One region of the Clostridium sp. USBA 49 genome, then DNA from elsewhere that is predicted to be linked to it. Evidence: riboswitches for the same ligand, from Rfam matches in the RefSeq annotation. Region 1 holds a riboswitch; each other region holds the start of a gene.
The links. A riboswitch is a leader RNA that binds a small molecule or an ion and turns the genes downstream of it on or off. The one in region 1 is predicted to bind S-adenosylmethionine.
Positions count from the first base shown of each region.

Region 2: linked by a shared signal. The riboswitch ahead of B5D11_RS02085 (methionine ABC transporter ATP-binding protein) and the one ahead of metK (methionine adenosyltransferase) in region 1 are both predicted to bind S-adenosylmethionine.
Region 3: linked by a shared signal. The riboswitch ahead of metF (methylenetetrahydrofolate reductase [NAD(P)H]) and the one ahead of metK (methionine adenosyltransferase) in region 1 are both predicted to bind S-adenosylmethionine.
Region 4: linked by a shared signal. The riboswitch ahead of metA (homoserine O-acetyltransferase MetA) and the one ahead of metK (methionine adenosyltransferase) in region 1 are both predicted to bind S-adenosylmethionine.

Region 1 covers NZ_FUYD01000004.1:180,970-187,131, forward strand. The annotation lists gene B5D11_RS05935 (hypothetical protein) at 1-243, opposite strand, end outside; gene metK (methionine adenosyltransferase) at 346-1,524, opposite strand; SAM riboswitch class I at 1,596-1,695, opposite strand; gene B5D11_RS05945 (hypothetical protein) at 1,932-2,624, opposite strand; gene yyaC (spore protease YyaC) at 2,821-3,363, shown strand; gene B5D11_RS05955 (rod shape-determining protein) at 3,613-4,647, opposite strand; gene spoIIID (sporulation transcriptional regulator SpoIIID) at 4,748-5,002, opposite strand; gene B5D11_RS05965 (M23 family metallopeptidase) at 5,179-5,955, opposite strand.
Region 2 covers NZ_FUYD01000002.1:41,755-47,916, reverse strand. The annotation lists gene B5D11_RS02095 (MetQ/NlpA family ABC transporter substrate-binding protein) at 1-269, opposite strand, end outside; gene B5D11_RS02090 (methionine ABC transporter permease) at 301-957, opposite strand; gene B5D11_RS02085 (methionine ABC transporter ATP-binding protein) at 947-1,915, opposite strand; SAM riboswitch class I at 2,005-2,115, opposite strand; gene pflA (pyruvate formate-lyase-activating protein) at 2,383-3,108, opposite strand; gene pflB (formate C-acetyltransferase) at 3,230-5,452, opposite strand; gene B5D11_RS02070 (FeoA family protein) at 5,801-6,031, shown strand; gene feoB (ferrous iron transport protein B) at 6,068-6,162, shown strand, end outside.
Region 3 covers NZ_FUYD01000008.1:107,483-113,644, forward strand. The annotation lists gene metH (methionine synthase) at 1-928, opposite strand, end outside; gene metF (methylenetetrahydrofolate reductase [NAD(P)H]) at 948-1,847, opposite strand; SAM riboswitch class I at 1,926-2,037, opposite strand; gene B5D11_RS08955 (amidohydrolase) at 2,168-3,319, opposite strand; gene B5D11_RS12980 (hypothetical protein) at 3,517-3,648, shown strand; gene B5D11_RS08965 (ROK family protein) at 3,792-4,739, opposite strand; gene B5D11_RS08970 (hypothetical protein) at 4,863-5,117, opposite strand; gene rbr (rubrerythrin) at 5,308-5,895, shown strand; gene fusA (elongation factor G) at 6,040-6,162, opposite strand, start outside.
Region 4 covers NZ_FUYD01000002.1:8,460-14,621, forward strand. The annotation lists gene B5D11_RS01950 (MFS transporter) at 1-603, shown strand, start outside; gene metA (homoserine O-acetyltransferase MetA) at 683-1,603, opposite strand; SAM riboswitch class I at 1,731-1,848, opposite strand; gene B5D11_RS01960 (PrkA family serine protein kinase) at 2,013-3,935, shown strand; gene yhbH (sporulation protein YhbH) at 3,940-5,106, shown strand; gene B5D11_RS01970 (SpoVR family protein) at 5,108-6,162, shown strand, end outside.

The DNA of each region.
Region 1 (6,162 bases):
TTCTTTAAAATAAGAATTTAATCTTTTTTCTAAAAAATAAGATATTAAAGGTATGGTTATTAAAATTATAAATAATGATATAAAAAAACTTGGATTTATTTTGAAAACAAGAGCTATTTTATTTATAAAATTTATAAAAGAATATATAGAAAGAATTGCACTTCCTAAAAGTACTATAGCTATTAATATAAATGCTTTTGAAAAAGTTACCCTTATTATATGAAAAAATTTAGCTAATTTCATAGTAATACCTCTTTTCTTTTTATATATTAAGAGTATTGACAATTTAAAATAATTTATTTATTAAATATTAGTTATACAATAAAGACTGCTTATTTGCAGTCTTTATTGTATATATTCTTTAATTTCATTAACTTTATCTAATCTTTCCCATGGAAGGTCTAAATCCGTTCTACCAAAATGTCCATAAGCTGCAGTTTGTTTATATATTGGTCTTCTTAAGTCTAGATTTTTTATTATAGCAGCAGGTCTTAAATCAAATACTTTATTTATAATTTCTATAATTTTATCATCTGAAATTTTTCCAGTTCCAAATGTATCAACCTCTATAGATACTGGTTTTGCAACTCCTATAGCATAAGCAATTTCTACTTCTAACTTATCAGCTACACCAGCAGCAACTAAATTTTTAGCAACATATCTTGCTGCATAAGCTCCAGATCTATCTACTTTTGTTGGATCTTTACCTGAAAAAGCACCACCGCCATGTCTTCCATATCCACCATAAGTATCAACTATAATCTTTCTTCCAGTAAGACCAGAATCTCCTTGTGGTCCTCCAACAACAAATCTTCCTGTTGGATTTATGAAGTATTTTGTATTTTCATCTAAAAGATCTGCTGAAACTACTTTATTTATAACATGTTCCATTAAATCTTTTTCTATTTGTTCTCTTGTTACTTCTGAATCATGCTGAGTGGATATAACAATTGTATCTATTCTAATTGGCTTATCATCTTCATATTCTACAGTAACTTGTGTTTTTCCATCTGGTCTTAAATAAGATAAAGTTCCATTTTTCCTAACTTCTGAAAGTCTTCTTGCCATTTTGTGTGCTAAAGAAATTGCAAGAGGCATATATTCTTCTGTTTCATTTGTAGCGAAACCAAACATCATACCTTGGTCTCCAGCTCCAATGGCATCTATCTTATCCATTTCTCCTTTTTTTGCCTCAAATGCTTCATTTACTCCCATTGCTATATCTGGAGATTGCTCATCTATAGAAGTTAATACAGAACAAGTATCACAATCAAAACCATATTTAGCTCTGGTATATCCTATATCTTGTATAGTCTTTCTTACTATTTTAGGTATATCTACATAACAATTAGTAGATATCTCTCCCATAACTAAAACCATTCCTGTTGTAACTGCAGTTTCGCAAGCTACTCTAGCATTTGGATCACGAGATAATATTTCATCTAATACAGCGTCAGAAATTTGGTCACAAATTTTATCTGGATGTCCTTCTGTAACAGATTCAGAAGTGAATAATCTTCTCATTTATAAATTTCCCTCCTATGCTACATAAAAAATAAAACCCCTTCATAACGAAGAGGCACGATTAACGTATCCTCTTATCTTGCAGTAAATACTGCTGGAATTGGCACCTTTGTTGTAAAACTGGTTGCCGGGCTTCACAGGGCCATCTCCCTCCACCTCTCTTGATAAGAGATTATAATTTGGATTACTTTTAATTCTAGTACATAATATCACAGTAAAAAATTTCTGTCAATATTTATCGAATAAGCTATTTTGTAGTTATTATACTCAAAATATTATTTATAATATCAAACTAATAATTTTCAAATACTAAACTTTTTAGATATCTTAGAATTATAAAACAAAGTACTAAAGTTTTTAAATAAGTTAAAATTATAAAAAATTTAATATTCTAAAATTTAAATAGTTTAAGATTTAATTTTTTTATATTTTTCTTCTATATTTTTAATATTTTCATATTCTTTATCTGAAAGTCTCTGCTTTAACAAATTTAATGCATTTATTATATCTGCATTATTTATATATTCCTCTATTTTACTCTGATCTATAGGGGACAATGTTTTTGAAACAGTCAGTATTTTTTCTTTATCTAAATCTGTTATAAGTACATTATTTTTATTAATTGAATTATTAAACACTGATAAATTTTCCTCTGTATTTTCTTTATTATTGTTTTGATTTATTTCTTTATTATTATTTTCTTTATTGCTTTCTTTTAGTTTATTATCAGCTAAGCTATTATTTAAATTTGTAGTATTCTCTTCTTTTAATGCATCTAATAATTCTTTTTCATCTTTATAAGCTCTATCAAATTTAAATCTTATTACGCTTTTAGGTAATGGAGAAAATTTTATATTTTTTTCATTACTATCTGCTATTTTTTCTTTTTCAGAAGTTTGAGTATTTTTAATATTATTATTTAAATTTTTACTCTTTTTAGGTAAAATAGTTTGTACATTAATTTTTTTAATATTTTGAAAAATATTTATTTGATTAATACTATATTTTTCGTTTAAATAATCTTTATTTGTATATACAGTTGCAACTGTATATATAATAGTAAAAAATATAACAATTACAGAATAAAATTTTTTAGACATAAATAAAACCACCTCATCGTATTAGTATCACCTTATTTAATATTTTTATTCATTCTTAATATTTTTATATTTAACAGCATATATATTATTAAATAGTTTATTACAATATAAGTAGAATGAACTTTATTGGCTACTGAATATTGATAGATATTAATCTCTTTTTAATAAAAAATCAATATGATAAGGAGGTTATTTGTTGAGTAAAGTTAAAACTCATTATAAAAACCCACTAGCTTATTACGAAATTGCAAATTTCCTAAAGAATTATATGGATGAAAATACAGTTATTGTATGTATAGGTACAGATAGATGTATAGGGGATTGTTTGGGACCATTAGTAGGAACTTTTTTAAAAGAAAAGTTTTTCCCGTTACCCGTATTTGGTACAATATCAGAACCTATTCATGCTTTGAATATTGATAAAAAGCTCTCTGAAATAAAAACTCTTTTTCCTAAAGCTAATATTATTGGTATAGATGCCTGCTTAGGAGATGATGATAGTATAGGTGAAATTCAAGCACGAGATTATCCTATACACCCTGGAAAAGGTGTTGGTAAATCGTTACCAGAGGTAGGGAAAATTTCTATTATAGGTATTGTAGATTCAAGCGACAATAATGAATTATTTACTAATAGAAATATAAGATTAGATTTAATAGTTGAAATAGCTAAAGTAATAACTCAAGCTATTATACATTCATATTATTTATATGAGAAAAATAAAGCAAAATCAACTTAAAATAAAAATCATTTTTATAGTTAAATATAAAACACATAAAATGCGTAATATCTAATCTTTTAAAAAGATTTATTTTAAAATAGCCACAAATCAAGTATTTTCGTTAAACTTACTAACGTTTAAACAAATAATACTTAATTTGTGACTATTATTTTACAAAAAGTTTTTTAACTTTACTTAATGTCATCACGCATTTTTTATTTATTTCGGCTTATAGGTCTATATATTTTTTAACATCTAAATTAAAATTTATCCTGATATTAATGAAACATCATATCCACTAATTCCAGTATCTATTTTATCTATATATTCTAATACTTTACCTGTTCCTTCTGCCACGCAAGAAACAGCATTGTCAGCTATACGTACAGGTACCTTAGTAACTTCAGCTATAAGGCTATCCAATCCGTTTAATAAAGATCCTCCACCAGTCATTAATATACCTTTTTCAGCAATATCAGCTGCTAACTCAGGAGGAGTTTTTTCAAGGACTGAATGTGTACAATCGGCAATAGCATTGACAGTTTCCCTTAAAGCTTCTCTCATTTCCTCTGAGGATACAATTATATTTTTGGGAAGTCCTGTTATAAGGTCTCTTCCTCTTATTTCCATAGTAATTTCTTTTTCTCTTTTATAGGCTGATCCTATATTTATTTTTAAATCTTCTGCAGTTCTTTCTCCAATCATTAATTTATGTTTTTTTCTAATATATCTTATTATAGATTCATCAAATTTATCTCCAGCTATTTTTATAGAAGCTCGTACTACGATTCCGCCTAAAGAAATTACTGCTATATCTGTAGTACCACCACCAATATCAATAACCATGTTTCCACTTGCTTCGGTTATATCAAGATTAGCACCTATAGCTGCTGCTAAGGGTTCTTCAATTAGATAAACTTTTTTAGCTCCTGCATTTATTGATGCATCTCTTACAGCTCTTTTTTCAACTTCTGTTGCTTGAGATGGAATACATACAACCACTCTAGGAGCAGATATTTTTTTACGACCACAAGCTTTTTTTATAAAATGCTTTAGCATTGCTTCTGTAATATCATAATCTGATATTACTCCATCTCTAAGTGGTCTTATAGCTACTATATTCCCTGGAGTCCTTCCTATCATTTGTCTTGCTTCTTCGCCAACAGCTCTTATTACATTGTTGTTTTTATCAATAGCCACTACAGAAGGTTCTTTGAGTATAACACCCTTTCCTTTGAGGTACACAAGTACTGTAGCTGTACCTAAATCAATCCCCATATCAGTTCCAACTTTAAAAAACATTCCCTTCTCCTCTCTATCTCTCATATAATATAGCAAGTTATATTTAACTTGAATTTATATTAAAATTAAATCATATAGATTAATTATAATAGGAATGCTTTTAACCTTCAATAGCTTTATACTTCATTTTAGTGGCTTTTCCACCTCTAATGTGCCTTTCTGCTTTATTAAAATCTAAAATCATTTTGGCTTCATCTGCAATTTGAGGATTTATTTTGGGTAATCTCTCTGTCATATCTTTGTGTATAGTGCTTTTACTTACTCCAAATACCTTGGCTGTTTTTCTTATTGTAGCTTTGGAATCAATAATATAATTTGCAACTTCAAGTACTCTTTCTTCAATGTAGTCTTTCAAAGTGCTACCTCCTTAACCCTTCTATATTTATAATATGCTTTTATACCCTGTTAAATTACTTTCATTAGCCATTTTCCGATGTTCATTTCGGTAAATGGCTAATGAAATGTTAGTATTTTATGCTATTTGCAAAATAGTATAATATTTTGCAATTTAAAAATAAGTTGATTTTATAACTATTTAGAAAGCGTATATTTTACATATTTAGCAGGATCAACTTTATTTTCATTTTTAGTTATGTCCTTACCCTTTACAACTTCAAAATGTAAGTGGCTGCCATATTTTTCATAGCCTGATCTAAGACTTGTGTTTCCTACTTTACCAATTACTTCACCTTTTTTAACTGATTTATCTTTTGATACTTTTATATCTGGGTCTAAATTGGCATATACAGTAGTTAATCCATTTTGATGATAAATGGCAACATATTTTCCATATTCGCCTTCACCAACTTCTAATACTTTACCATCTAAAGCAGCTACTACTTCTTTACCTAAATCAGTTTTAATATCAATACCTAAAACTGGTCTATATGTGCTAGTGCTATCTGACCATACAGGATCTTCGCTATATGCTCTTGCAAGTGTTCCTTCAACAGGATTAGCAAATTTAGTATCAACAGTTTTTGATACTGCAGCTGAAGTTTTGTTTGTTGAAGTTTTAGTCTGAGTATTATTAGTTTGAGTATTATCTACTGTAGATTTTGAAGGAACAGTATTTTTCTTTACTTGAAGAGCATTATCATACTCTTCATTAGCCTCTTGAGCTACAATTTCAGAGCCTTTTGTATCCTTTGCTGATTCCTGCACTACTGGTGGCTTTACAGGAGTCTTGTTACTTTTTGAAGTAACTGCTGCTACAGTAGCAACTACACACAAGCAAACAAAAAGTACTACATAAAAACCCTCCTTTTTAAAAAAGTTTGACATTTTGTTGAAATTTTTTTTGTCCATACAAACACCTCCTTTTTGTAGTTTGTCCAGTAGATACTAAAAAATACATATTTTATGAAAAAAATTTACTATTTTTTTCTACATTTTTTGACATAATTTATATAAAAATAAGCTGATGTACAAATAACCATTTAGTTAATTGCACATCAGCCATTTCATTTTTGTATTATATTCACTTAAAAGAAACTATTATAAAAAATGATGAGG
Region 2 (6,162 bases), on a different contig from region 1:
TAGTTTGCATCTAGTTCTCCATCAGCAAGAGCAGTATTTGGAAGAACATAATCTGTATATTCTATTATTTCAAGCTTATATCCTTGTTTTTCTAATAATGGTTTAACAGCACCTTCTAATATTTCTTTATGAGGTACTGCAGTTGCACCAACTTTTATTACTTTTTTATCTTCTACTTTAGTTTCTTTAGATGTATCCTTTTGCGTAGAACATCCTGATAATCCAGATATTAATAGTGCTGATAAAATAATACTTAATATTTTTTTCATATAAAAACCTCCTAATTTTATTAATTTATTTTTATTTAGATAATTTTTTATAAGCATAATTGCCTAAGCTTTGAAATACTTGTACAACTATTATAAGTATAATAATTGTATAAATCATTATATCGGTTTTAAACCTTAAATATCCATATTTATATGCTATATCTCCAAGGCCACCTGCTCCAATAGTTCCAGCCATGGCAGAATAACCAATAACACTTATAACTGTTAAAGTTATTCCTAAAATTATAGATGGGAGTGCTTCTTTTAACATTACTTTAAATATTATTTGAAAATTATTTGCTCCAATAGATTTTGCAGCTTCAATTATTCCTGGATCTACTTCTTTTAAAGCAGATTCTATAACCCTTGCTGCAAAAGGCGCCGCACCTATAGTTAATGGTACAATTGCTGCATTTATTCCTATAGATGTTCCAACTAAAAATCTTGTTAATGGAATTACAGCTATCATAAGTATAACAAATGGAAAAGATCTTAATAAATTTATTATTAAATCTAATATTTTATATACAGCTTTATTAGGACTTAATCCTTTATCATCAGTAATAACTAATATTATAGCTGGTATAAATCCTATAATTACAGCAAGCAAAGTTGATATAATTACCATATAGAGTGTTTCACCAAGACCTCTTAAAAGTATTTCTAAAATTAATTCTTTAATTGTCATTTTTTATGACCTCCCAGCTGATTTCATGTTTTTTTAAATATTCGAATATTCTATCTTCGTATTTATCATCTGTATTTATAACAAGACTTCCTAATACATCTTCTTTAAATTTTTCAAGTTTGCCCCAAACTATAGAAAAATCGATATTTAGTTCTCTTGCCATGGAGGTTATAATAGTTCTTTCACTTAATTCTTTTGGGAAAAATATTTTTATATTTGATCCTTTTTTAGGCAATACTTCTTCTTCTCCCATTAAGTCCTTTAATTCATCACTAGGTTTTAAAAACAGTTCATCTACTTTTCCTATTGCCTTAATTTCGCCTCCTTCCATAAGTGCTACCCTATCACAAACTTCTTTTACAACTTCCATTTGATGTGTTACTATAACAATAGTTATATTAAGTTTTTTATTTATATCTTTTAAAAGCTGTAATATAGATTTAGTAGTTTTAGGATCTAAAGCAGATGTAGCTTCATCACACAAAAGTATTTTAGGCTCTAAAGAAAGAGCTCTTGCAATAGCAACTCTTTGCTTTTGTCCTCCACTTAATTCTCTAGGATAGCTTTCCATTTTATCATAAAGCCCAACCAAATTGAGTAGATTTTTTACTTTTTCTTCTATTTCATTTTTTTCTACTCCCCAAATTTTAAGCGGAAGTGCAACATTATCATAAACATTAGATCTATTTAAAAGATTAAAATTTTGGAATATCATTCCAAGCTCTTTTCTATGTTCTCTAAGTTTTGATGAAGTTAAGTTTTTTACTTCTTTCCCCATAACAGTAATACTTCCTTCATCATAACTTTCAAGACCATTTAAACATCTTAAAAGAGTTGATTTTCCTGCACCGCTATGTCCTACTATTCCGAATATTTCTCCTTGATTAACGCTCAAACTTATTGATTTTAAAACTTTTGTATTTGCAAAACTTTTAGAAACTTTATATACATTTATCATCCATTTTCCTCCATTTCATATGTACTAACTTTTTAAAATTAAAATAAAAAAACCCGAGGGAACCTCGGGTCAGCATTATATCCCTTATTTCCTCATCTTTCAGTATTGCAAAAGCAATACTGCAGGAATTGGCACCATTGTATTAAAATACCGGTTGCCGGGCTTCATAGGGCCAGTCCCTCCACCTCTCTTGATAAGATTAATAAATTCTATTTACTTGTTTTAACATATAAAATAGGACCTTATCTTTGCATTGATTTAATTATAATAACATTTATTGTATATGTCAATATTAAAACTACAATAAATTATAATTTTTTACTTTCTCTATCTGCTAAAAATCTGCTAAAAAATTTATTTAAAATCTTATTTAACAAATTATAAAAGCAGATAATAATGCAGTTTTACCAGTAATATTTATATATACAGGTTTAATTAAAAAATAAAAAACTATTTGAAAATTTTTTCTAATTGTCAGCTTTTTCTCTATCTATAAGAATTTTTTCTAACTCTTTTACTTTTTCTTTATCCATAGGTTCTACATTTTCTAATCTATACTTAATGCCTAATTTTTTATATTTTTCTACTCCTAATGTATGGTAAGGCAATAATTCTATCTTTTCAACATTATTAATAGATTTTATTATTTCTTTTAATTTTTCTATATGTTCTTCTGAGTCAGTTATCCCAGGAACCACTACATGTCTAACCCATACTTTTACATTAGTTTTATTAAGTGATTCTAAAAATTTATCAAATCCAGATTTACTACTACCTGTAAGTTTTCTATAACCATTATCATCTATATGTTTTATATCTAATAATACTAAATCTGTATATTTTAATATTTCATCATATTCACCAAACCCATATCCTGCAGTATCTATCGCTGTATTAATACCTTGTTCTTTACATAATTTTAGCATTTCAAGTAAAAACTCTGGTTGAAGCAGGGGCTCACCTCCAGAAAAGGTAACACCACCTCCAGAACGTTCAAAATATGGCCTATATCTCATAATTTTCTTTAAAAGTTCTTCAGATGTTATTTCAGTTCCACCATCTAAATTCCAAGTGTCTGGATTATGACAATAAGCACATCTTAATTTGCATCCTTGTAAAAATACAACTGTTCTAACTCCAGGTCCATCTACCAAACCCATACTTTCTATTGAATGTACCTTTCCTTTTAGCATAAAATCCCCTCCTTTGTATAAATCTAAAATAAACCAATCTAATTAATTTTTCAAGTAAAAAAATATTTAATATATTAATCTTAAAGCTCCTCTAAACCTAAGGTTTAGAGGAGCACTGCAATTACATTTTTTCATGAAATGTTCTTTTTATTACTTCCTTTTGTTGTGCTTTAGTTAATCTATTAAAATTAACAGCATATCCAGATACTCTTATTGTTAATGTTGGATATTTTTCTGGATGTTCCATAGCATCCATTAATGTTTCTCTATTTAGTACATTTACATTTAAATGATGAGCATCTTGAGCAAAATATCCATCAAGTAATGCTACAAGATTATTTATTCTAGAATCATTGTCTTTTCCTAATGCATCTGGAAGTATAGAAAATGTATTGGATACCCCATCTTGACAAGATTCATATGGAATTTTTGCAACTGAATTAAGTGAAGCAAGGGCACCTTCTATATCTCTACCATGCATTGGATTAGCTCCAGGTGCAAATGGTTCTCCTGCTTTTCTTCCATCAGGTGTTGCTCCAGTTTTCTTACCATAAACAACATTTGAAGTTATAGTTAATATAGATAATGTATGCTCAGCATCTCTATAAGTTGGATATTTTTTTAATTCATTTGAAAATTTTTCAACTAATTCTACAGCTATTTTATCAGCTCTATCATCGTCATTTCCATATTTAGGGAAATCGCCTTCAATTTCAAAATCAACAGTTATTCCATTTTCTCTTATTGGTCTAACTTTTGCATATTTTATAGCACTTAATGAATCTACAGCAACTGAAAGTCCAGCTATACCAAAAGCCATAAGTCTTTCTACCTTTGTATCATGTAATGCCATTTGTGCTGCTTCATAGGCATATTTATCATGCATAAAATGAATTACATTCATTGTATTTACATATAATTCACTTACATATTCAAGAACTTTATTATAATTTTCTAATACTTTATTGTAGTCTAACACTTCATCAGTTATTGGTTCAAGTCCTGGAACAATTTTCAATCCTAGCTTTTCATCAACTCCGCCATTTATTGCAAGAAGTAATGACTTAGCTAAATTGCATCTAGCTCCAAAAAACTGCATTTGCTTTCCAACTTTCATAGCTGATACACAACAAGCTATAGCATAATCATCACCATATATTGGTCTCATAACATCATCATTTTCATATTGAATTGAATCAGTAGCTATTGACATCTCAGCACAGAATTTTTTAAAGTTTTCAGGTAAATTTTGTGACCAAAGTACTGTCATATTTGGTTCTGGTGCTGTTCCAAGGTTTATTAAAGTGTGTAAATATCTATAAGAAGTTTTTGTAACAAGAGGTCTTCCATCAATACCTACACCGCCTATAGATTCAGTAACCCAAGTTGGATCCCCAGCAAATAATTCATTGTATTCAGGTGTTCTTAAATGTCTAGCAATTCTTAACTTAATTATAAATTGATCTACTATTTCCTGTGCTTCTTCTTCTGTTATTATTCCGTTTTGTAAATCTCTTTCTATATATATATCTAAGAATGTACTTGTTCTTCCAAGAGACATTGCAGCACCGTTATTTTCTTTTATAGCTGCTAAATATCCAAAATAAAGCCATTGAGCTGCTTCTTTTGCATTTTTAGCTGGCTCTGATATATCAAAGCCATAAGAAGCTGCCATATTCTTAATTTTCTCTAATGCTCTTATTTGTTCAGTAACTTCTTCTCTTAATCTTATTAATTCATCAAGCATTGTTCCTTTAAGATTCTTAAGATCTTTTTTCTTTTCTTCTATTAATCTATCTATTCCATAAAGTGTAATTCTTCTATAATCTCCTATTATTCTTCCTCTTCCATAAGCATCTGGAAGTCCAGTTAAAATTGATGCTTTTCTTGCAGCTCTCATTTCTTCTGTATAAGCGTCGAAAACACCTTGATTGTGAGTTTTCCTATATTTTGTAAAAATTTCATGCATCTTTTCATCTACTTTATATCCATAAGAATTTAAAGCACCTTCAGCCATTCTTATTCCGCCCCATGGATTTGTTATCCTTTTTAATGGTGCATCTGTTTGAAGACCTACTATAACTTCATTATCTTTATCTATATATCCAGGTTCATAGGCATCTATCCCTGATATAGTTTTTGTATCTACATCTAATATTCCTTTTTTAATTTCCTCTAATATTAACTTGCTGCATTTATCCCAAACTTTTTTAGTTTTATCTGTTGGTCCAACTAAAAAGCTTTTATCTCCTTCATAAACTGTATAATTTTTTTGAATGAAATCTCTTACATCTATTTCATTCATCCAATTGCCTTCTTTAAACCCTTCCCATTGCTTAAACATATTGCTTCACTCCTTATATCGTTTCTTTGTGATACTATTATACATCTTTTTTTAATCTGTATCAATAGTTTTTTTGTTATTTTATCTAGTTTTTTAAAATATTATATAACAGTTTTAATATCTGTTATATTTTATATCCCCTTTCTGTAATAATATAACTATATCATTTTTTTATAAAATTTAAAAGTAAAATAAATTTAAAAGTAAAATAAATTTATATCTTTATTTATATATGTTTTGAAATTTTAAATTTAAATATTAATAATTTTAAAATAAATTATTGACATATATATTATAAAATGCTATTCTTTAGTTGAGAATAATTTTCATTAAGAGAGGGTGATATCAATGAGCATTTATGATTTAAAACCTGGTCAAATAGGATATATAAGTAATATTTCTGGAAATGATAAACTTGCTAAAAGACTTCTCGCTCTTGGAGCAATCGAAGGTACAGAAATAAAAGTAAAAAAAGCTGCTCCTCTTGGCGATCCAATAATTATAAATTTTAGGGGATTTGATTTAGCTATTAGAAAAAAAGATGCAAAAAATATAAAAATAAAAAATATAAAAATGTAATTTAAATATTTTTAATAATTAAAAGGAGTGGTTGTTATGATTACTGCAGCTTTGCTTGGAAACCCTAATGTAGGTAAAACTACTCTATTTAACTTACTTACTGGTTCTAATCAACATGTTGGTAATTGGCC
Region 3 (6,162 bases), on a different contig from region 1:
GTGTTGTTCCGCAGCACCCTCCTACTATATTTAAATGACCTTCTAAAGCTATTTCTTTTATATAAGAAGCTGTAACTTCTGGTATTTCATCATATTCACCTAGTGAATTAGGAAGTCCAGCATTAGGATGAAAACTTATATAAAGCCCTTGAGTTTTTGAAAGTTTTCTTATAAATGGAAGCAAATCTTTTGCACCAAACGAACAATTCAAACCTATGCTTATTATCCTCTCATGCTTTAAACTTTCTGCAAAAGCTTCTAATGTCTGCCCTGATAATATTCTTCCACTTTTATCTGCAATAGTTCCAGATATCATAATATTTAAATCTATTTTTTTTCTTGAAAGAACATTATCTGCTGCAATAATTGCTGCTCTGGCATTTAATGTATCATATATAGTTTCAATTAAAAGTATATCTACTCCTCCATCTACAAGACCTTCTATTTGCTCTTCATAAGACTCTAAAAGTTCATCAAAACTTACAGCTCTAAAACCTGGATTTTCTACATCAGAAGATATGGACGCTGATTTATTTGTAGGACCTATAGATCCTGCTACAAATCGAGGCTTTAAGCTATCTTTTAAACTATAAAAATCTGCCATTTCTCTTGCTATTTTTGCACCATAATAGTTTAAATCATAAATTTTATCTTCTAACCCATAATCTGATTGAGATATTCTATTAGAATTAAATGTATTAGTTTCTATTATATCCGCTCCTGCTTCTAAATAAGATTTATGAATATCTCTTATAACATCAGGCTGAGTTAAATTTAATATATCATTATTACCTTTTTGGTTAATTTTAACAGTTAAATTTCCTCTAAAATCTTCTTCACTTAAATTTAGTTTTTGTATAACAGTTCCCATAGCTCCATCTAAAATTAATATTCTTTTTTTTAAGCAATCTTCTATATTTAGTTTCACTTAAAAGCCCCCTTGTGTTTTAGTTAATATTATCCTTATATTCTAAAGCTTCTCTTATATTAGATATATTTTGAATAATTCTTCTTACTGTTTCTGGACGATTCATAGTATATAAATGAATTCCATCTATTCCCCAAGAGAGCAAATCAATAATTTGTTCAGTAGCATAAACAATACCTGCTTCTTTTAATGCTTGAGGGTTATTCTCATATTTAGCCATAATTCTTGAAAATTTAGCTGGTAAAGATGCTCCACTTAAAGAGATCATACGTTCAATTTGTTTTTTATTTGTAACAGGCATTATTCCAGCAGAAATTGGCACATTAATTCCTTTTTTATAAGCTAAATCAATAAATCTATAAAAACTTTCATTATCAAAAAAAAGCTGAGTTATAAGAAAATCTGCTCCTGAATCCACTTTTATTTTTAAATTTTCAATATCTTTTTCTAAACTGCTACACTCGAAATGCCCTTCAGGATAACATGCCCCACCTATACATATTTCATCATCTTTTTTTATGGACTTTATTAAATCACTTGCATATTTATACTGGCTTTTTTGAAATAACTCTTCATTAAAATTTTGAGGTAAATCTCCTCTAAGAGCCATAATGTTTTGAATATTATTTTCTTTTAATTCTTCTATAAATTTTTGAAGTTTTTCTTCTGTTAATGATATACAAGTTAAATGTGCTAAAGTCTCAATATAATATTTATTCTTTATTAATGATGCAATTTCTATAGTTTTATCTCTAGTGCTTCCACCTGCCCCATAGGTTACACTTATAAAATCTGGTTTTAAGTCTTTTAAAGATTCTATTGTATCATATATAGTGTCTACAGGACTTTCCTTTTTAGGAGGAAAAATCTCAAAAGAAATAATAGGTTTTTTCTTTTTATAAATATTTTTTATTTGCATTTTAGTGCCCCCTTTTTATATAAAAATAAACGCTACTTTCGGAAAGAAAAATAGCGTTAATTTCTTATTTTACTATTTCCCTTATCTCTCAGAAATAATACATCTCTGCTGGAATTGACACCTTTTGTCTTAAAATGACATAGGTTGTCGGGCTTCTTAGGGCCAGTCCCTCCGCCTCTCTTGATAAGAAAAGAATAATATTAAATTTTATGTTTATTTTAAATTAATACAGCAAAAATGTCAATGAATTTATTTTTATTCATATAAAATTTAATCATAAAATATATTTTTAATAAAATTATTATTTTACTAAATTATTTTTAATTTTTATGCTTAGTATCTATAAATGCAATTTCTCCATCTATTAAAACTAATTTAGTTTTAGCATAAATATCAAAAGGATGTTTGTTAAATACCACAATGTCTGCATCTTTACCTATTTCAATAGATCCTACTCTATGAGAAATACCAAGTATTTCTGCTGGATTTATAGTTATTGCTTTAAGTGCAGCTTCCTCATCTAATCCTGCTTTTACTGCTAATGCAGCACACATAGGAAGATAATGTACTGGTATTACAGGATGATCTGTCATTAAAGCTATTTTTACACCTGCTTTATATAAAGCTTTAGGAGTTTCAAAACTCAATTCTTTTAACTCAACTTTACTTCTAGTTGTAAGTGATGGTCCAACTATTGCAGCATATCCTTCTTTAGCAAGTTCATCTGCAATTAAATGTCCTTCTGTACAATGCTCTATAGTCATTTTAAGACCAAACTCATTAGCAATACGAATAGCAGTAAAAATATCGTCTGCTCTATGAGCATGAGCTTTTACATTTAGTTCTCCATTTACAACTGGTATTAAGCTTTCAAGTTTCATATCAAAATTTTCATTTTTATCTTTGTTTTTTATATAATTTTTAGTCTTAAAAAGATATTCTCTTAATATAGATGCTGTTGCCATTCGAGTTGATGGTGTTTGTTTTTTTGAATTATAGCATCTTTTAGGATTTTCACCAAAAGCAACTTTCATTGCTGCTGGTTCCTGAACTATCATATCATCTATTCTTTTACCTTTAGTTTTAATTGTTGCAAATTGTCCTCCTATAACATTAGCACTTCCAGGTCCTGTACATACACATGTTATACCATTTTCATAAGCTTCTTTAAAAGCTCTATCCATAGGATTAATTGCATCAATAGCCCTAAGCTGTGGAGTAACAGGATCCGTAATTTCATTCCCATCATCACCTTCAAAGCCAAGACCATCTTCCCACATTCCTATATGACAATGAGCATCGATTATACCAGGCATAACAAAACCGCCTTCAGCATCAAATATTTCACAATTTGAAGATACATTTATATTTTGCCCTACTTTTATGATTTTCCCTTTATCAATTAAGACTTCTCCATTTTCAATAATATCACTAGCCATAGTAAGAATTGTTCCATTTTTAATTAATAACATTTTAAGCCGTTACATAAAATCTACTATTTAGAGATTTATTCCTTATTCAATGCAACCTGTTTTGTCATAAGACTACTCCAGTTTGATATGTTGTTCCAAAGGCTTAAATCCTTGATTTTTAATGTTATTAGTTTTAGTAAATTTATAACGGTTTTCACCTTCCTTTCCTATTTGAACTTTTCCATCTTCATATTTCCTTGAAACTTATTTCTGCTTTCTTTTTAACTTCTTTAGTTTTATTAATGTTTTTAAATGATTTATCTATATTTGAAACTATTGTTAAATCTTTTAGTCCTATGTCTACTCCTATTGAAACATCTGTGTTTTAGGCTATAAGTTCTTCTTTTTCTATGCCTACATATATATACCAAAACTTATTCATGGATTAGTATATTTAACATTTATAGGTATTTGCTCTACTGTTTCAACCCAACATACAAATAAAAACTGTAACAAGATTATGTATTAATTTTTATCCCTCTAATAAAGCTAAAGCTACAGCTCCTATAACTCCAGCATCTTTTCCTAAAGCTGCTGGAACAATTTTGCAATATTCAGACATAGCTTTAAAACATCTTTTATCCACTACTTCTTGAACTTTATCAAAAACTATTTTACCAGCCTGTGCAACTCCTCCACCTATTACAACCATATCTGGATCAAAACTGGTTATAATATTTGCAACAGCTATACCTAAATAGTTTAAACTTTTATCTAATATGTCTTTAGATACTTTATCTCCTTTTTCAGCTTCTTTAAAAACTTCATATGAAGTAATGTTTTCATAATTTTTAAGTGAAGTTTCCTCTCCACTTTCTACAGCTTCCCTTCCTTGCCTTCCTATTGCAGTACCTGAAGCTAATGCCTCTGCACAGCCATAATTACCACAATTACATCTTGGACCATTAGGAAGCAGAGTTGTATGTCCAATTTCTAATGCATTGGATGTACTTCCTCTATATATTTTACCGTTTAATATAGCACCTCCACCTATTCCAGTGCTTACTGTTACATAAACCATATTGTTTGTCCCTTTTCCTGCTCCAAGCATATATTCTCCTATAGCTGCAACATTTGCATCGTTATCAAGATATGTAGGTATATTAAATTTTTCTACCAATGGTTTTACAAGCTGAAAATTTTTAAAAGGAAGATTTGGCGTAGTTATTATAACTCCAGTCTTAGCATTTAAAGGCCCCGGAGAACCTATTCCTATTGTTTTAATTTCACTGGAAGTTTTATTAGCTATCTCCATAACCTTTTCAATTACTTCAAATATTCTATTAAGTACAGCATTTTCACCTTCAGAAGCTTTTGTAGGTATAGTATGCTTACTTAGCACATTCCCATTTAAATCTGCAAGAGCACCACTTATTTTAGTACCACCTAAATCAATTCCTATTACATATTTTTTATCCATGACTTGCCTCCATATTTTTTTAATTTTCAAACATTATTATATCAAAAAACAAAGCATTTTTATATAGGAAAACAAATATAATGGGACTGCTATAAAAAATTTATTATAACAGTCCCATTATATTTATCCTTTAAATTCATCTCCTCTTCTATAAGCAGTTATAAAATATCTTCCGTCATCATCATGTCCGCCCTTCATTGCTACTTCAAGTCCATTATGATGTAATATATTTGTTATTATATCTACATTATGTGCATCTCCAGGGCCGATTGAAATAATAACTTTATCATTTTCTCCAATTATATTCATATAATCATTAATATTACTATAATCACTTAATCCTATAGGCCCATTGATTTCTAAACGGTATTCTGACATAAAATCTCTCCTTTAGCTTACAATATTTTCTCCTTAAATAACGCCATGATTATTTTTTGTATTATATTATAAAATATTCATTATTTTTTAACATAAATTTTTACTATACAGCGAAAATTTATGATATAATTTAAGTAAAAAAATATATATTATGAACATAATGTAATTTTTACTAAATGGAGGGATTTTTATGAATTCACTAAAGGGAACTAAAACAGCAGAAAATTTAATGAAAGCCTTTGCAGGAGAATCTCAAGCAAGAAATAGATATACTTTTTATGCTTCTGTAGCAAAAAAAGAAGGATTTGTACAAATATCTAATATATTTACAGAAACAGCTAACAATGAAAAAGAACACGCAAAAAGATTTTTTAAATTTTTAAATGAAAATGGACTTGCAGGGGATACAGTAGAAATTACCGCTAATTTCCCTGTTGCACTTGGAGATACAAAAACAAATTTACTTGCAGCTGCAAATGGAGAAAATGAAGAATGGTCTGATTTATATCCAAAATTTGCTGATGTTGCTGAAGAAGAAGGATTTGATACAATAGCTATTGCTTTTAGAAAAATTGCAGAAGTTGAAAAACATCATGAAGATAGATATAGAAAGTTATTATCTAATGTAGAAAATGATAAAGTATTTAAAAAAGAAACTTCTACTTTATGGAAATGCGGCAATTGCGGTTACATATTTGAAGGAGAAGAAGCTCCAAAAGTTTGTCCTGCTTGCTTACATCCACAAGGTTACTTTGAATTATTAGCTGATAATTTCTAAAAACAACAATTTAAATCTAATATTTCTTTAATTTTATAAATAAAAACCATGCATAAAAAGATTTTTTCTAATATATGCATGGTTTTTTAATTTATCTAAATATATTTATATGTCCACTTAAAAATTTATTGTTTTAATATATTATTATTCTTCCTTGTCCTTTTTAGCATTTTCTATTATTTTCAAAGCTTCATTAGCTGGAACTTCTTCATATCTTTCAAATTTCATTTTAAAACTTCCTCTTGCTTGAGTCATAGATTTAAGGTC
Region 4 (6,162 bases), on a different contig from region 1:
ATTTTTTTCTTTCAAGGAGTTAAGGGGATTGATCCTATTGTAGCTGGAATGTTATTAGCTCCATTAGCTGTATCTATGATGATTGTATCTCCAATTAGTGGATATTTATCAGATAAATATGGTGCGAGAATTTTAAGTTCATTAGGTTTGCTTATTTCTGCGGTAGGTCTTTTAGGTATGATGTTTATAACAGAAAATACATCAACATTTGAAATTATAATTTGGATGCTTATAATGGGATTTGGATCAGGAATGTTTTTTTCTCCAAATACAAGCTCAATAATGGGTATGGTACCAGCTGATAAAAGAGGTATAGCAGCAGGATTAAGAACAATGGCTAATAATGCAGGTAATGTATTAAGTATAGCAATTTCAATGGCTATAGTATCTTCAAGTATATCACAAGAAGCAATGCAGGCATTGTTTGTAGGTACACAGGTAGGTTCTAAAGGTATTGCAGTCGATCAATTTGTATTAGGACTTAGAACTGCATTTACAATATCTTTTATTTTTAGCATTATAGCAGCTGTAATTTCTTATTTAAGAGGTAAAGAACCAGATTGGGAAGAAGAATTAGAAGAAGAATTAGAAAAAGCACAATAGTATACAATATAATTTAAAATAAAAAAGCACCAGTTTAATAAAAGTCTATTTAAACTGCTGCTTTTTTATTTTAAATTATTTAATTATTAAGCTTACTTAAATCATAAGGTGTATTTTGATAAACATAATAATTAAGCCAATTTGAGAATAATAAATTAGCATGACTTCTCCATTTAACTACTGGCTTGTTTAATGGATTATCATCTGGAAAATAATTTTTAGGAACTTTTATATTAAGGCCTTTAGCAATATCGCGATCATATTCTGCTTTTAATGTTAAAGGATCGTATTCTGAATGACCTGTAACAAAAATTTGTCTTCCATTTTTATTTGCAACTATATATACGCCAGCTTCGTCAGATTCTGACAATATAGATAATTCAGGAATTTTCTCAATATCTTCTTTTCTTACTTCAGTATGCCTAGAGTGTGGCGCAAAAAATTTATCATCAAAGCCTCTAAGTAATGGTATATTTTCCTTTAAAATCTTATGCTCGAATATACCAAACATTTTTTCTTTAAGAGCATATTTTGGAATATTATAATGATGATATAATCCAGCCTGAGCACCCCAACATATATGGAATGTAGAATATACATTATGTATACTCCAGTCCATTATATCTTTTAATTCATCCCAATAATTAACCTCTTCAAAAGGCATTTGTTCGACAGGAGCACCTGTAATGATTAATCCATCAAATTTTTGATCTTTTATTTCATCAAATGTTTTATAAAATGTCATTAAATATTCTTCTGAAGTATTTTTAGAAATATGACTTTTAGGATGTAATAATTCAACCTCAATTTGTAAAGAAGTATTAGCAATAAGTCTTAAAAGTTGAACTTCTGTGGTAATTTTAGTAGGCATAAGATTTAAAATAGCTATTTTTAAAGGACGAATATCTTGATGAAAAGCCTTGCTTTCAGGCATTACAAATATATTTTCATTATATAAAATTTCAGCAGCTGGTAAATCGTCTTTTATTTTTATAGGAATAGTAATCACCTCTCAATTCTGTTTGCTTTTGTAACCACATTAAACATAAAAAAGTAAAAAAAATAAAGGTTAGCTTTCTAAGACAGGAAAACCAACCTTGAAAATATAATTTTCATTATTTGCTGATTTCCTATCTTTCAGAATAAATATAATTTATTCTGCAGGAATTGACACCGATGCATTATAAGTATAATGCCGGTTGTCGAGCTTCATAGGGCCAGTCCCTCCGCTTCTCTAGATAAGAACATTAAATTAATAAATATTCAGATGAAAACATCTTACATTATAGAGGTGAAATTGTCAATAGTAATACATTTTAAATTTTTATTTTAATTTATGAAATTAAAGTCATAAAATACCGTCATTGAAAAATAAAATATATTAAACATAATTTTTGGAGGTACCATATATGGATTTTAAGGAATTAATAAATAATGATAGAGAGCAACAAAAGAAAAATAAATTTGAAGGTACCATGCTTGACTATCTTGAGATAGTCAAAGAAAACCCTGATGTAGCAAAACTTGCACATAAAAGAATGTATGACATTATTATGGAAAAAGGCTTTGAAATACTAAAGCCTGAAGAAAATCAAAGAATTAGAAAGATATATGGCAATGAAACAATAAAACGCTATAATTTTTTTAAAGATGATTTTTTTGGAATAGATAAAGTAATTATGAAGCTAGTAAATTATTTTCATGCTGCATCTATGAAAGGTGAGGAGTCAAGACAGGTATTATATCTTGTAGGACCTGTAGGTGCTGGTAAATCTTCTATTGTAGAAGCTTTAAAAAAGGCATTAGAATCTGCACCACCTATATATTCGATTAAAGGTTGCCCTATGTCAGAAGAACCACTACATTTAATTCCAAAACATTTAAGAAAGGAGTTTGAGGAAATTTTAGGGGTTCAGATAGAAGGAGATTTGTGTCCTGTATGCAGATATAGATTGCTTAATGAATATGATGGACAATTTGAAAAAGTTCCTGTAGTAAAAAATACATTTTCTATAAGATCAAGAAAAGGAATAGGAGTTGTTCCTCCTGTTGATCCTAATAATCAAGATACTTCTATACTTACAGGCTCTATAGATATATCTAAAATGGATATGTATCCAGAGGATGATCCACGTATTTTTTCATTAAATGGTGCTTTTAATGTAGGTAATAGAGGTATGGTTGAATTTATAGAGGTGTTCAAAAATGATGTAGAGTATTTGCATACTATAATAACTGCTACTCAAGAAAAATCTATACCATCTCCAGGGAAAGGTTCAATGATATATTTTGATGGAGTTATTTTAGCTCATTCAAACGAAGCTGAATGGAATAAATTTAAGTCAGATCATACAAATGAGGCTATTTTAGATAGAATCGTTAAAATAGAAGTTCCTTATTGTTTAGAATTAAATGAAGAAATAAAAATATATGAAAAGATACTTAAAAAGAGTAATTTTAAGGCACATATAGCGCCACATACTATAGAAACTGCAGCTATGTTTGCTGTACTTTCAAGACTTACACCTTCTGCTAAAGTTGATCCTATGACAAAGTTAAAGATTTATAATGGTGATGAAATAGTAGAAAAGGGAACTACTAAAAAGATAGATATAGAAGAACTTAGAGAAGAAGCTGGTATGAGAGAGGGCATGAGTGGTATTTCAACAAGATTTGTTATTAAAGCTATAGATAATGCTTTATCAAATTCAGAGCATAATTGTATAAATCCTCTTAGTATTATGGAAAGTATTATAAAATCAGTTAAAGAACTTGATATAGCAGAGGATGAAAAAAAGAAATATTTAACATTTGTACAAGATACTATTAGAAAAGAATACAATAAAACATTGGAAAAAGAAATTACTAAAGCTTTTATAATTAGTTTTAAAGAACAGGCAGAAAGTTTATTTAATAACTATATCGATAATGCTGAAGCTTATGTAAATAAAACAAAGCTTAAAGATAAATCAACAGGAGAAGAACTTCAACCAGACGAAAAATTTATGAGATCTATAGAAGAACAAATAGGTATAGCAGAAAGTTCTGCAAAGGGATTTAGAACTGATGTAACTTCATATATGTTTTATGTTGTAAGAAAGGGAGGAAAGATAGATTATACTTCTTATGAACCTCTTAAGGAAGCTATTGAAAAGAAACTTATGGCTTCAGTTAAAGATTTATCAAGAATAATAACAAAGTCTAGAGTGAGAGATAAAGAACAAGAATCAAAATATAATATTATGGTAGAAGAAATGAAGGAAAATGGATATTGTGAGCATTGCTGTGATGTTATATTAAAGTATGCAGCTAATAACCTATGGAAGGATTGATATTATGGCTATTTTTAAGGAATATAGTCCAGTAGATCATGATAGATCCATAGAAGATAGGAGACGACATAGAGAGCTTATTGAGAAATCTATTAGAGATAATTTGGGGGATATATTATCTGAAGAAAGCATTATAGGTGAGGGGAAAAATAAAAAAATAAAAATACCTGTTAGAGGAATTAAGGAATATCAATTTATTTATGGTAAAAATGCTCCAGGAGTTGGAAGTGGAGATGGAACTGAAAAAAGAGGGGATAAAATAGGAAGTGATAAAAGCGGTGAGGGAAAAGGCAGCGGTAGAGCAGGTAATGAAGAAGGAGAAGATATATATGAAACTGAAATTTCGATAGATGATGTTTTAAATTATCTTATGGAAGATTTAGATTTACCTGACCTTGATAAAAAGAAATTTTCTGAAATTTTATCAGAAAATGCAACTAAAAGATCCGGTTATCAAAAGCATGGTATAAATCCAAGACTTGCTAAAAAAAGAACTGTAATTGAAAAAATTAAAAGGGAACAAGGGAAAAAAAGGGCACTTAAAGAAGCAGGAATAGAAGAAAAAATAGAAAGATTCCCATTTAAAGAAGATGATTTAAGATACAACAGAATGAAAAAGACAAAAAAGAAAGAATTTAATGCAGTAATATTTTGTATAATGGATACCTCTGGATCTATGGATAGTACTAAAAAATATTTAGCTCGATCATTTTTCTTTGTATTATCAAGATTTATAAGAATGAAGTATACTAATGTGGAAATTGTATTTATAAGTCATTCTACTACAGCAAAGGAGGTTAATGAAAACGAGTTTTTTCATAAGGTTGAGTCTGGAGGAACTTATATATCAAGTGGGTATATAAAGGCTTTAGAAATTATTGAAGAAAGATACAATCCGAACTTTTGGAATATATATACTTTTAATGTTAGTGATGGAGATAATTGGACAGAAGATAATGAAAAAGCAATAAAGGTTGCAAAGCAATTAACGGATTTATGTAATATGGTTGCTTATGCAGAAATTATGCCTAGTTTTTATTCAGCAAATCTTAAAGATAGATTTTCTAAAGAAATAGATAATAAAAAATTTATTTCAGTATCAATTAAAAAAAAGGAAGATTTATGGAATGCCCTCAAAGGTATTTTAAAAAAAGAAATAAAGGAGGGCTAAAATGGAATATACTATTAAAGATTTAGAAAAGTGGAATGAAAAAATAGAAGCATTAGCTAAAAATATGGGACTTGATTTTTATGAACAAGAATTTGAAATTATTAATTATAATGATATGTTAGCTTATGAGGCTTATGTTGGTATGCCTTCAAGGTATCCTCATTGGAGCTTTGGAAAATCATACGAAAGAAATAGAACAATGTATAAATATAATCTTACAGGGCTTCCATATGAAATGGTTATAAATTCCAACCCTTGCTTAGCATATTTAATGAAAGATAATACATTATTGCTTCAAATTTTAACTATTGCTCATGTTTATGGTCATAATGATTTTTTTAAAAACAATAGGCTTTTTAAAGAAGGAACTTATGCTGATTATACTATTGAAATGTTTAAAAGTCATGCTGATAAAATAAGAAGTTATATAAATGATCCTAGTATAGGATATACTAATGTTGAAAGAGTATTAGATGCTGCTCATTCTATAAAGCTTCAAATTTCAAGGGTACCAGGAGAAAAGAAAATAAGTAATGATGAAATTGCTAAAAGAATTATAGATGACTATAAGAAGAAATGTGAAAAAAGAGATATTCTTAAGCCTTATGTAAAACCTGAAGAACCTGATATAAATAAGGTTCCTTTAGAACCTGAAGATGATATATTGTATTTTATAATGCAATATGGAAATCTTGAGGAATGGGAAAAAAATATACTTGAAATAGTAAGGGAAGAAACTTTATATTTTATTCCTCAGATAGAAACAAAAATAATGAATGAAGGCTGGGCTAGTTATTGGCATTACAATATATTAAAAAACCTTCAACTTTCAGATTCATTTTATCTTGAATTTATAAAAAGACATAATGATGTAATTACACCTTGGCCAGGAGGATTGAATCCTTATTATTTAGGATTTAAAATATTTCAAGATATTGAAAAAAGATATGGAAGAGATAAAATATTTGAAGTTAGAGAACTTGAAAGAGATTCATCATTTTTAAGAAGATATCTTACTGAAGAACTAAGTGAAGAAATGAATTTATTTGAGTATGT